3 regions of the Microbacterium petrolearium genome follow, and region 2 is predicted to be linked to each of the others. Evidence: predicted binding sites of a transcription regulator. Region 2 holds the regulator's gene; each other region holds the start of a gene.
What was found. The regulator HrcA, encoded in region 2, represses chaperone genes, less so after heat shock. The targets are predictions, from matches to a motif close to TTNGCACTCGNNNNNNNCGAGTGCNAA.

Region 1 (3,268 bases), on a different contig from region 2:
GCCGCCTTCGCGTTGCGCACGGCGTCCTCGATGCGGTGCTTGCGCTCCTTGAGCTCCACCTCGGTGGCCGCACCCGCCTTGATGACGGCCACGCCGCCGGCGAGCTTGGCGAGGCGCTCCTGCAGCTTCTCGCGGTCGTAGTCGCTGTCGGTGTTCTCGATCTCGCGACGGATCTGGGTCACGCGGCCCTCGATCTGGCCCGCGTCGCCCGCGCCCTCGACGATGGTCGTCTCGTCCTTCGTGACGATGACCTTGCGCGCGCGGCCGAGCAGGTCGAGCTCGGTGTTCTCGAGCTTGAGGCCGACCTCCTCGGTGATGACCTGGCCGCCGGTGAGGATCGCGATGTCCTGCAGCTGGGCCTTGCGACGGTCGCCGAAGCCGGGGGCCTTCACGGCGACCGACTTGAAGATGCCGCGGATCTTGTTCAGCACGAGCGTGGCCAGGGCCTCGCCCTCGACGTCCTCGGCGATGATGACGAGCTCCTTGCCCGACTGGATCACCTTGTCGACGACCGGCAGCAGATCCTTGATGTTCGAGATCTTCTGGTTGGCGATGAGGATGTACGGGTCCTCGAAGACGGCCTCCTGGCGCTCCGGGTCCGTGACGAAGTAGGGGTTCAGGTAGCCCTTGTCGAAGCGCATGCCCTCGGTGAGCTCGAGCTCGGTGCCGAACGCCTGGGCCTCCTCGACCGTGACGACGCCCTCCTTGCCCACCTTGTCGATGGCCTCGGCGATGAGCGCGCCGATCTCCGGGTCGGCGGCCGAGATCGACGCGGTGGCGGCGATCTGGTCCTTCGACTCGACCTCCTTGGCGTTCGCGAGCAGCTCGTCCGTGACGGCCTTGACGGCCTTCTCGATGCCGCGCTTCAGGCTGATCGGGTCGGCACCGGCCGCGACGTTGCGCAGGCCCTCGCGCACGAGCGCCTGGGCGAGCACGGTCGCCGTCGTCGTGCCGTCACCGGCGACGTCGTCGGTCTTCTTCGCAACCTCCTTGACGAGCTCCGCGCCGATCTTCTCGTACGGGTCGTCGAGCTCGATCTCCTTGGCGATCGAGACGCCGTCGTTCGTGATGGTGGGAGCGCCCCACTTCTTCTCGAGCACGACGTTGCGACCGCGCGGGCCGAGCGTCACCTTGACGGCGTCGGCCAGCTGGTTGAGGCCGCGCTCGAGGCCGCGCCGGGCCTCCTCGTCGAAAGCGATCATCTTTGCCATGTGTGTGTCGTCCCTCCCGGACGTAGGCGTATGGGTTTAGCACTCAAATCCTGCGAGTGCTAACGCCATTCTGGCACTCGACCCCAGGGAGTGCAAGCCGCGTGGCGCGGGCTCCCGGCGCGCGGGAACGCCCCGGAACCGAGGGGTCCGGGGCGTTGCGGGATGAGGGAGGGTCAGACGGGGCGGACGGCCTCCGCCTGCGGGCCCTTCTGGCCGGTTCCGACGGTGAACTCGACGGCCTGCCCCTCCTCGAGCACGCGGAAACCGCCCATCTCGATGTTGGAGTAGTGGACGAAGACGTCCTGGCTGCCGTCGGCGACGGTGATGAACCCGTACCCCTTCTCGGCGTTGAACCACTTGACGGTGCCCTGGGTCATGCTGGAACTCTCCTGGTGCTGCGGGGGATCGACAGCGACAGCGTAGCCACGCGCCACACGCGGGCGAGAGGGTTCAGAGCAGGTTTGACATGCGCGATGCCGAACGTTTACCCGGCGGAAACACGATCCAGGCCGAGCACCACCGTGACGACCTTCGTCTCCGCGTCGGCGACGTACGCGGTGCTCTCCTCGAGGCGTCCGCCGCCCAGCGCCTCCGCGACGCCGGCCGCGGCCGCCTCGTGCTCCGGCGCGGCGTAGTACACGACGGTCTCGGGGATGTCCGTCGCGCTGGAGGCGCTCGCCGAGACGTCGTCGCCGTTCCAGCCGGCCGCGACGAGCTGCTCCTCGGCCCGCACCTCGATGCCCTGCGACGCCGTCCCGTTCAGGATGAGCACCTGGTAGGAGGGGTCTACGACGGCTTCGACCGTGGGCACGGGGTCTGGGCCCGCGACGACGTCCGGCTGCTGCTGTGACAGCGCGAGGAACGTCACCACCCCCACGCAGAAGAGCACGACCGCGCTGACACCGGCCCAGAGCAGCGCCACGCCCACCCGCAGGCGCGGGTTCTCCGCGCGGTGCGCGCCGACGCGGTCGCGCTGTCGCGGCACGTCGTCGAAGCGATCGCGGGGGTACGTCTCGTTCGGCACCCGACGATGCTACCCGGCGCCGCGACGCCGATTCTGAGTGCCGCGGTCTCCGGTTCCGCGCGTCAGGCGTGCAGGGCGGCGCGGCGCGCGAGGCGCTCGTCGCGCACGCGGCGCAGGCGCTTCACGAGCAGCGGATCGTGCTCGAGAGCCTCGGCGGTGTCGATGAGCCGACCCAGCAGCTGGTAGTAGCGGGCGGGCGTCATGCCGAGGGTGGCGCGGATCGCCTCCTCCTTGGCACCCGCATGCCTCGTCCACTCCGCCTCGAAGGCGAGGATCGCGCGGTCGGTCTCGGTCAGTGCCACGTCCTCCACGGTAGGCGGCGTGCTCGGGTCGCCCAGGAGGCGCACCGCACGGGCGGCTGATCGGCCGAGGACCCCTACGGCGTGCGCTCCTCGATCCACGCGCCCAGCGGGTCGGCGGCGGCCAGGATCTCCCCGTCCAGCGCGAGCGCGAAGCCGTCCCAGCCGTCGGGATCGGGCCGGCGCGTCCACGCGTCGTGCAGGCCGGGAGCGTCGAGCGTGATCCAGCGGGCATCGAGCGCGCGGATCTGCCGGATGAGGCGCTCCCGCGCCGCGCGCGGCACGTGCGGCAGCACGCCGGGGGTCGTCACGACGAGGGTCGCGCCGGCGGGCGCCCGAGCCGCGAGCGCCTCGAGCGCGCCCGGCGCACTGGCGTCGCCCGCAACGAGCAGGGGCGGGTCGGCCGCCGCGATGTCGAGGGCCGCCGCGATCCGCGCGGCCCTGCCGCGCTCGCCCGGCCAGACGAGCCCCGTGATCCAGTCGCGGTCGACGGGGTCGGCCGCATCGCGCGGCGCGGGGTCGATGCCCGCCCGCCACACGATCTCCGGCAGTGCCCCGGGCACGGGCGTCCCACCGCGCAGCACGCAGTCGAGCACGACCGAGGCTCCGCTGCCCACCTCGCGCACCGATCCGTCGTCGCTGCGGAAGCGGTACGCGTAGCGATCCGGGTAGAGGCACAGCCCGGCCGACGCGCCGATCTCGAGCAGCGCGATCGGCCCCGGTACGCGCTGCAA
Region 2 (3,268 bases):
CGACTGGTCGGCATCGCTCGACGCGGCGCTGGCGCTCGAGCCCGACCACGTCTCGGCCTACGCGCTCATCATCGAGGAGGGCACGAAGCTCGCCAGGCAGATCGCGCGCGCCGAGGTGCCGGAGCCGGACGGCGATGTGCAGGCCGACATGTACGAGCTCGCGGACGCCCGCCTCGCGGCGGCCGGCTTCGACTGGTACGAGGTGTCGAACTGGTCGCGCGGGCCGGAGCACCGCTCGCGGCACAACCTGAACTACTGGCGTGGGCAGGACTGGTGGGGCTTCGGTCCGGGCGCGCACAGCCACGTCGCCGGCCTGCGCTGGTGGAACGTGAAGCACCCCGCCGCGTACGCGCAGCGGCTCGCCGGCGGGGAGTCCCCGGCGGCGGCTCGCGAGCGGCCGGACGAGGCGGCGCGCCTGCTCGAGCGGGTGCTGCTGGAGAGCCGCATCCGCGAGGGACTGGAGCTGGCCACGGTGCCCGCCGTGCGGCGCGAGGCCGTGGCGAGGCTGATCGCCGACGAGCTCGTCGAGGGTCCCGCCGCCCTCCGCGGGCGCATCGTGCTGACGCTCAAGGGGCGGCTGCTGGCCGATGCCGTGGTGCGCGCGCTGACCGACTGAGCCGCCGGTTCCCGGCCCGAGCGGCTAGAATTGGCACTCGTCAGGATCGAGTGCCAGAAGGGAGCGCGATGGTCACCGAACGAGGCCTGCAGGTGCTCCGCGCCATCGTGCAGGACTACGTCGACACGCACGAGCCGGTGGGCAGCAAGGCGATCGTCGAGCGCCACGCCTTCGATGTCTCGGCCGCGACGATCCGCAACGACATGGCGATGCTCGAGGACGAGGACCTCATCACGGCGCCGCACACGTCCTCCGGGCGCGTGCCCACCGACAAGGGGTACCGCGTGTTCGTCGACCACCTCGCCGAGATCCGCCCCCTCACGCCGGCGCAGCGCGCCGCCATCTCGACGTTCCTCGCCGATCCGCAGGACCTCGACGACCTCCTCGCGCGCACCGTGCGCCTGCTCACGCAGCTGACCGGCCAGGTCGCGCTCGTGCAGTACCCGTCGTTCGCCCGCGCGAACGTGACGCACCTCGAGCTCGTGGCGCTCGAGCGCTCGCGGCTGCTCGTGATCCTCGTCACCGACACGGGGCGCGTCTCGCAGCGCATCGTCGTCGTGCCGGCCGCGCTCGAGGACGCCGACGTGGCGCTGCTGCGCGCGCAGCTCGCCACCCTCGTCACCGGGCGCTCGGTCGGCGAGGGCTCGGAGCGCGTCGCCGCGGTGCTCGAGGGCTCCGCGGACCCCGCGGACCGCCTGGCCGCCACGCTGCGCGAACTCGCGCGGGTGATCGCGGAGGAGCTGGCGGAGTTCCGCCAGAACCGGCTCGTGATGGCGGGGGCGGCCACGCTCGCGCGCCGCGAGCAGGACTTCCGCGGCAGCATCCACCCGCTGCTGGAGGCGATCGAGGAGCAGGTCACCCTGCTGCGGCTGATGTCGGAGATGCAGCCCGACGACCAGGGCCTGGCGGCGAGCATCGGGCGCGAGAACGAGCCGTTCGGCCTGGGCGACGCCTCGATCGTGGCGAGCGACTACGACTCGCGGATCGGCACGGCCCGCGTGGGCGTGATGGGGCCGACCCGCATGGACTATCCCAGCAACCTGTCGGCGGCGCGGGCGGTCGCCCGCTACCTGACGAGGCTGCTGGACGAGGATGCCGCGCGCCGCTGAGGCGCGACGGACACGGCGACGGACCGCTCGGGCGGTCCCGGAAAGGCGACTGTGGCAGACCACTACGAGGTTCTGGGCGTCTCACGCGAGGCGAGCGACGAGGAGATCAAGCGCGCCTACCGCAAGCTGGCGCGTCAGCTGCACCCCGACGTCAACCCGAGCCCGGACGCGGCCGAGAAGTTCAAGGCGGTCACGCACGCCTACGACGTGCTGAGCGATCCGGAGCAGCGCCGGCGGTACGACATGGGCGGCGACGAGTCGCCGTTCGGCGGCGGCGGTTTCGGCGGGTTCGGCGACATCTTCGAGACCTTCTTCGGGTCGGCGGGCGGCAGGGCCGGGCGCCCTCGCGACCGGCGCCAGCGGGGCGAGGACGCGCTCGTGCGCCTCACGCTCGACCTGGGCGACGTCGTCTTCGGCGCGCACCGCGACATCGAGGTCGACACCGCCGTGCTGTGCGAGACCTGCCAGGGCTCGTGCTGCCAGCCGGGCACGCATCCCGAGCGCTGCGACGTGTGCGGCGGATCGGGCCAGGTGCGCACGCAGGTGCGCAGCCTGCTCGGCAACATGGTCACGACGCAGCCGTGCGGATCGTGCCAGGGTTACGGCACGGTCATCCCCGCGCCGTGCCCCACGTGCCACGGCCACGGCCGCGTCCGCGCCCGCCGCACCGTCTCGGTCGACATCCCCGCCGGCGTCGAGAGCGGCCTGCGGCTGCAGCTGCCCGGCTCGGGCGAGGTCGGCGAGGCCGGCGGCCCGAACGGCGACCTCTACCTGCAGGTCGAGATCGAGCCCCACCCGGTCTTCGGGCGCGAGGGCGACGACCTCACCGCCGTCGTCGAGGTCGCGATGACCGACGCGATCCTCGGCACGCACGTGACGGTCGAGGGCCTCGACGGGCCGATCGAGCTGGATCTGCGGCCCGGCGTGCAGTCCGGCGACGAGCTGCGCATCGAGGGCCGGGGCATCACCGGCCTGCGCTCGGGACGTCGCGGCGATCTGCGCCTCGGCGTGCGGGTGATGACGCCGACCAAGCTCGACGCGAAGACGCGCGCCCTCGTGGAGGAGCTGGCGCAGCGCCAGCGGCCGCAGGCGCCGCGCCTCTCCGAGCACCACCAGGGCCTGTTCGCCAAGCTGCGCGACCGCTTCCGCAACTGATCGTGGCGCTGCACTTCCTCGACGAGTCCGCCGCGGCGGCCGCGGTCGGCGACGAGATCGAGCTGACGGGCGCCGAGGCCCATCACGCCGCCGCGGTGCGCCGCGTCCGCCCGGGCGAGGCCGTCACGGTCGGCGACGGCCGGGGCGTGCGTCTGGACGGCGAGGTCGTCGCGGCCGACCCCAAGCACGTGCGCATCCGGGTGAGCGGCCGCAGCGAGGAGGCGCCGGTCCGCCCGCGCCTCGTGCTCGCACAGGCGCTCGCGAAGGGCGACCGCGACGAGCTGGCCGTGCAGGCGGCCACCGAGCTGGGCGTCGACGAGGTGATCCCGTGGCAGGCCGCGCGCAGCGTCTCGCGGTGGGAGGGACCCAAGGCGCGGAAGGGCCGCGA
Region 3 (3,268 bases), on a different contig from region 2:
GTACTCGAAGCCGAACAGGTCGCGCGCCCGGTCGCGGTCGTAGACCATCCGATCGAACGGCGACAGCAGCGCCGCCCGATCCCCCGCCCACTCGGCGCCGAGCACGTCCGGATGCACGCGCCACGTGCCCTCGACGCCCTCGACCACGGCCTCGAGCCCGATCGGGCCGAGCGGCGAGGGCTCCGCCGGGGAACGCAGCGGCTTCTCGCGGGCGATGCCGAGCGACAGCAGGCGGCGCTCGTCGCGGATCGCGCGGGCCTCGTCCGGCGACTGCACGTGCAGGTCGGCCGGGTACACGCGCTCGGCGAGATCCCACAGCCGCCGCCGGCCTTCGCGCCCCGACACCGCCACCTCACCGCGCAGGCACAGCACCTCGAGCATCCGCCCGGTGTTGCGCTCGTCGTCCCATCCGGTGGAGGCGTACGGCACCTCGGGGTCGTTCGGCAGCGTGGCCGCGGTCTGCGCGCCGTCCGCACGCAGCCGCGCCACGATCCGGTCGCGGAACGCCGCGTTCGCCTCGACCCAGGCGCTCGTCGCGGGATTCACCCACTCGTCCGCGACCGCGAGCACGACGCCCATGTCGGCCATCGGGCGCAGCAGCGTGACGTGCTCGGCCACCGTGCGCTCCACCTCGAGTGCGTGGGTGAGGTCGGCCGGCGCGAAGGCGTCGCCGAGGCGCGACCACAGCACGAGCTCCTGGCTGCGCGCGACCGCGGTGGTCGGATCGATCTGCACGCCCGCGAGCTGATCCATGACCTCGAGCAGCGACTGCGGCCGGTACGCGTCGAGGAACTGCGCGCGCACCGCGATGCGCCGCGCCTCCTGCCCGCTCAGCGTCAGCATGCCCCGATCGTGCCACCCCGGGCGCCGACGCAGAAGGCGCGGATCCGCCCGCGGCGCGCGGGCCGGCTGTCGTACGGTGGCAGGGTGAGCCAGCCGTCGCCCTCCGCCTATCGCTTCGACGCGCGGCCGCTCGTCGATCCCGTGGACCGCGCCGCCGTGAAGGCGTGGCGGGCGCAGCAGCGCGCGAACGGCGTCGGCACGGGCCAGGGCTGCCTCGTCGCCGGCATGATCGCGTTCGCGTCGGTCTTCCTCGTCGTCGGGCTGGCGATGCTGCCGCTGATCGGGGGCGCCTTCTCCGGGGACCGGCCGTCGCCGGCGTTCGTGCTCGTGCCGCTGCTGTTCCTCGCCGTGCCGATCATCATGATCGTCGCCGTCGTGCGCGGCGCGATCGGCTCCCCCGAGGCCGCATACCGGCTCGACCACTTCGCCCGCGCCAACGGAATGCGCTACCTGCCCCGAGCCGAGGATCCGCGCCTTCCCGGCATGATCTTCAACCGCGGCAACTCGCGCCAGGCCACCGGCCGGGTGCGCGGCGAGCACCCGCGCTTCGTCGAGTTCGGCAACTACCGTTACACGACCGGATCGGGCAAGAACCGCACCACGCACCGCTGGGGCTACGTGGCGATCCACCTCGACGCCCCGCTGCCGCACATCGTGCTCGACGCGCTCGGCAACAACAGCGTGTTCGGCTCCAACCTGCCCACGACCTTCGACCGCGATCAGCGCCTGAGCCTGGAGGGCGACTTCGACCGCCACTTCGCGCTGTACTGCCCGCAGGGCTACGAGCGCGACGCGCTGTACCTGTTCACGCCCGACATCATGGCGCGGTTCATCGACCACGCCGGGCAGCTCGACGTCGAGATCGTCGACGACTGGCTCTTCCTCTACACCCGACGGAACGTCTCGACGCTCGATCCGCGCACCTGGGCATGGCTGTTCTCGGTGGTCGCGGCCCTCATGGACAAGCTCGCTCAGTGGGGTCGGTGGCGGGACGAGCGGCTCACGGCGGGCGCCGCCCCGGCCGCCGTCGTCGCGCCCGGAGGGGCCCTGCCCTTCGGCGACGAGGCCGTCGTCGCGCCGCCGGCGCCGGCACCCGGCGTGGCCGAGCCCGGGCGACGCCTGAAGAAGGGATGGTCGTGGGCGAGTGTCGTGGTCGCGCTCCTCGCGATCGCGTGGTTCGCCCTCAACGTGATCGGCATCTTCGGCCGCTGAGCCGCGCAGCTTCGAGATCGCTGTGAAGTTGGCACTCTCACCCCGAGAGTGCTAATAATCGAAGTGAGTCGATCCGACTCGATTCTGTGAGGTGAACAGCGCCAGACAGAAGGAGGACGATCACCATGGCGATGTTCTTCGATCCGTTCCGCGAGCTGGACCGCGTCGCCCAGCAGATGCTCGACCGTCAGGGGCCGCGGCTGATGCCGATGGACCTGTACCGCGACGGCGATCACTACGTTCTCAGCGCCGACCTGCCGGGGATCGATCCCGGCAGCGTGGACATCGACGTCGACGGTCAGGTGCTCACGATCCGCGCCGAGCGGACCGTGCGCAGCGACGAGGGCGTCTCGTGGATCACCCGCGAGCGTGCCTCGGGCACCTTCCTGCGTCAGCTGAATCTCGGCCAGGGCATCGACACCGAGGCGATCTCGGCCCGGTACGAGAACGGCGTGCTCAGCGTGCTCATCCCGATCAGCGAGAAGGCCAAGCCCCGCAAGATCGAGATCCAGCACGGCAGCGACGCACCCGCGATCACCGTCTGACGCGGCACAGACGGGGCGGCTCCGATGGAGCCGCCCCGTCTGCATGCGCACGCGATTCGCGGGCATCTGGTCGCCGTCGCTCCCCGGACTGCGCGAGCCCCCGGCCCCCACCTGGCTCAAGCGCCCCCGCCTGACAGCCCGCGGGGCGCCGCCGCCTGAGGCCGGTCAGCGCGCGGAGCGGGGCGCGAGCGTCGAGAGCAGCGCGAGCTTCTCGTGACTCTCGGTGCCCGGCACCGCCGTGTAGACGAGCAGCGACTGCGACGTGGCGGGGTCGATCAGGTTCTGACAGGTCACGTCGAGCAGGCCGACCTCGGGGTGAAGGAAGCGCTTCGTCTCCGCCGGGCGCAAGCCCACCTCCTGCAGCTGCCACACCTCACGGAACTCCTCGCTCCGGGCCAGCAGCAGGTCGGCAAGTGCCGCCGCACGGGACCTGGGACCCCGGCGCCCCCGCACTTCGCGCAGTCCCGATGCCCACAGCCGCGAGAGGAAACCGTGGTCCTCGCGGGGGTAGAGCTCACGCATGTCGGGATCGGTGAACCATCGGAAGCCGATGCTCCGTTCCGGCCCCTCGAAGCGCGTCAGGTCGCCCGTCAGCGCGATCCCCAGGGGCGTCTGGCGCAGGGTCTCCCCCAGCTCCGTCACGATCTCGGCCGGGGTGTCCTCGAGCC

Region 1: groL (chaperonin GroEL) is a predicted target of HrcA. The motif match lies at 1,248-1,274, and genes of this name have one in related genera.
Region 3: ACYVJ0_RS09775 (Hsp20/alpha crystallin family protein) is a predicted target of HrcA. The motif match lies at 2,084-2,110, and genes of this name have one in related genera.

The regions. Positions count from the first base shown of each region.
Region 1 is NZ_BAAGRQ010000004.1:176,925-180,192, reverse strand. Features, by position in the region: gene groL (chaperonin GroEL) at 1-1,211, opposite strand, end outside; gene ACYVJ0_RS05230 (cold-shock protein) at 1,385-1,588, opposite strand; gene ACYVJ0_RS05225 (LytR C-terminal domain-containing protein) at 1,696-2,235, opposite strand; gene ACYVJ0_RS05220 (DUF3263 domain-containing protein) at 2,298-2,537, opposite strand; gene ACYVJ0_RS05215 (DUF2332 family protein) at 2,612-3,268, opposite strand, start outside.
Region 2 is NZ_BAAGRQ010000001.1:375,156-378,423, reverse strand. Features, by position in the region: gene hemW (radical SAM family heme chaperone HemW) at 1-616, shown strand, start outside; gene hrcA (heat-inducible transcriptional repressor HrcA) at 685-1,725, shown strand; gene dnaJ (molecular chaperone DnaJ) at 1,777-2,880, shown strand; gene ACYVJ0_RS01840 (16S rRNA (uracil(1498)-N(3))-methyltransferase) at 2,883-3,268, shown strand, end outside.
Region 3 is NZ_BAAGRQ010000011.1:39,972-43,239, reverse strand. Features, by position in the region: gene ACYVJ0_RS09785 (DNA glycosylase AlkZ-like family protein) at 1-843, opposite strand, end outside; gene ACYVJ0_RS09780 (hypothetical protein) at 928-2,055, shown strand; gene ACYVJ0_RS09775 (Hsp20/alpha crystallin family protein) at 2,181-2,600, shown strand; gene ACYVJ0_RS09770 (helix-turn-helix transcriptional regulator) at 2,766-3,268, opposite strand, start outside.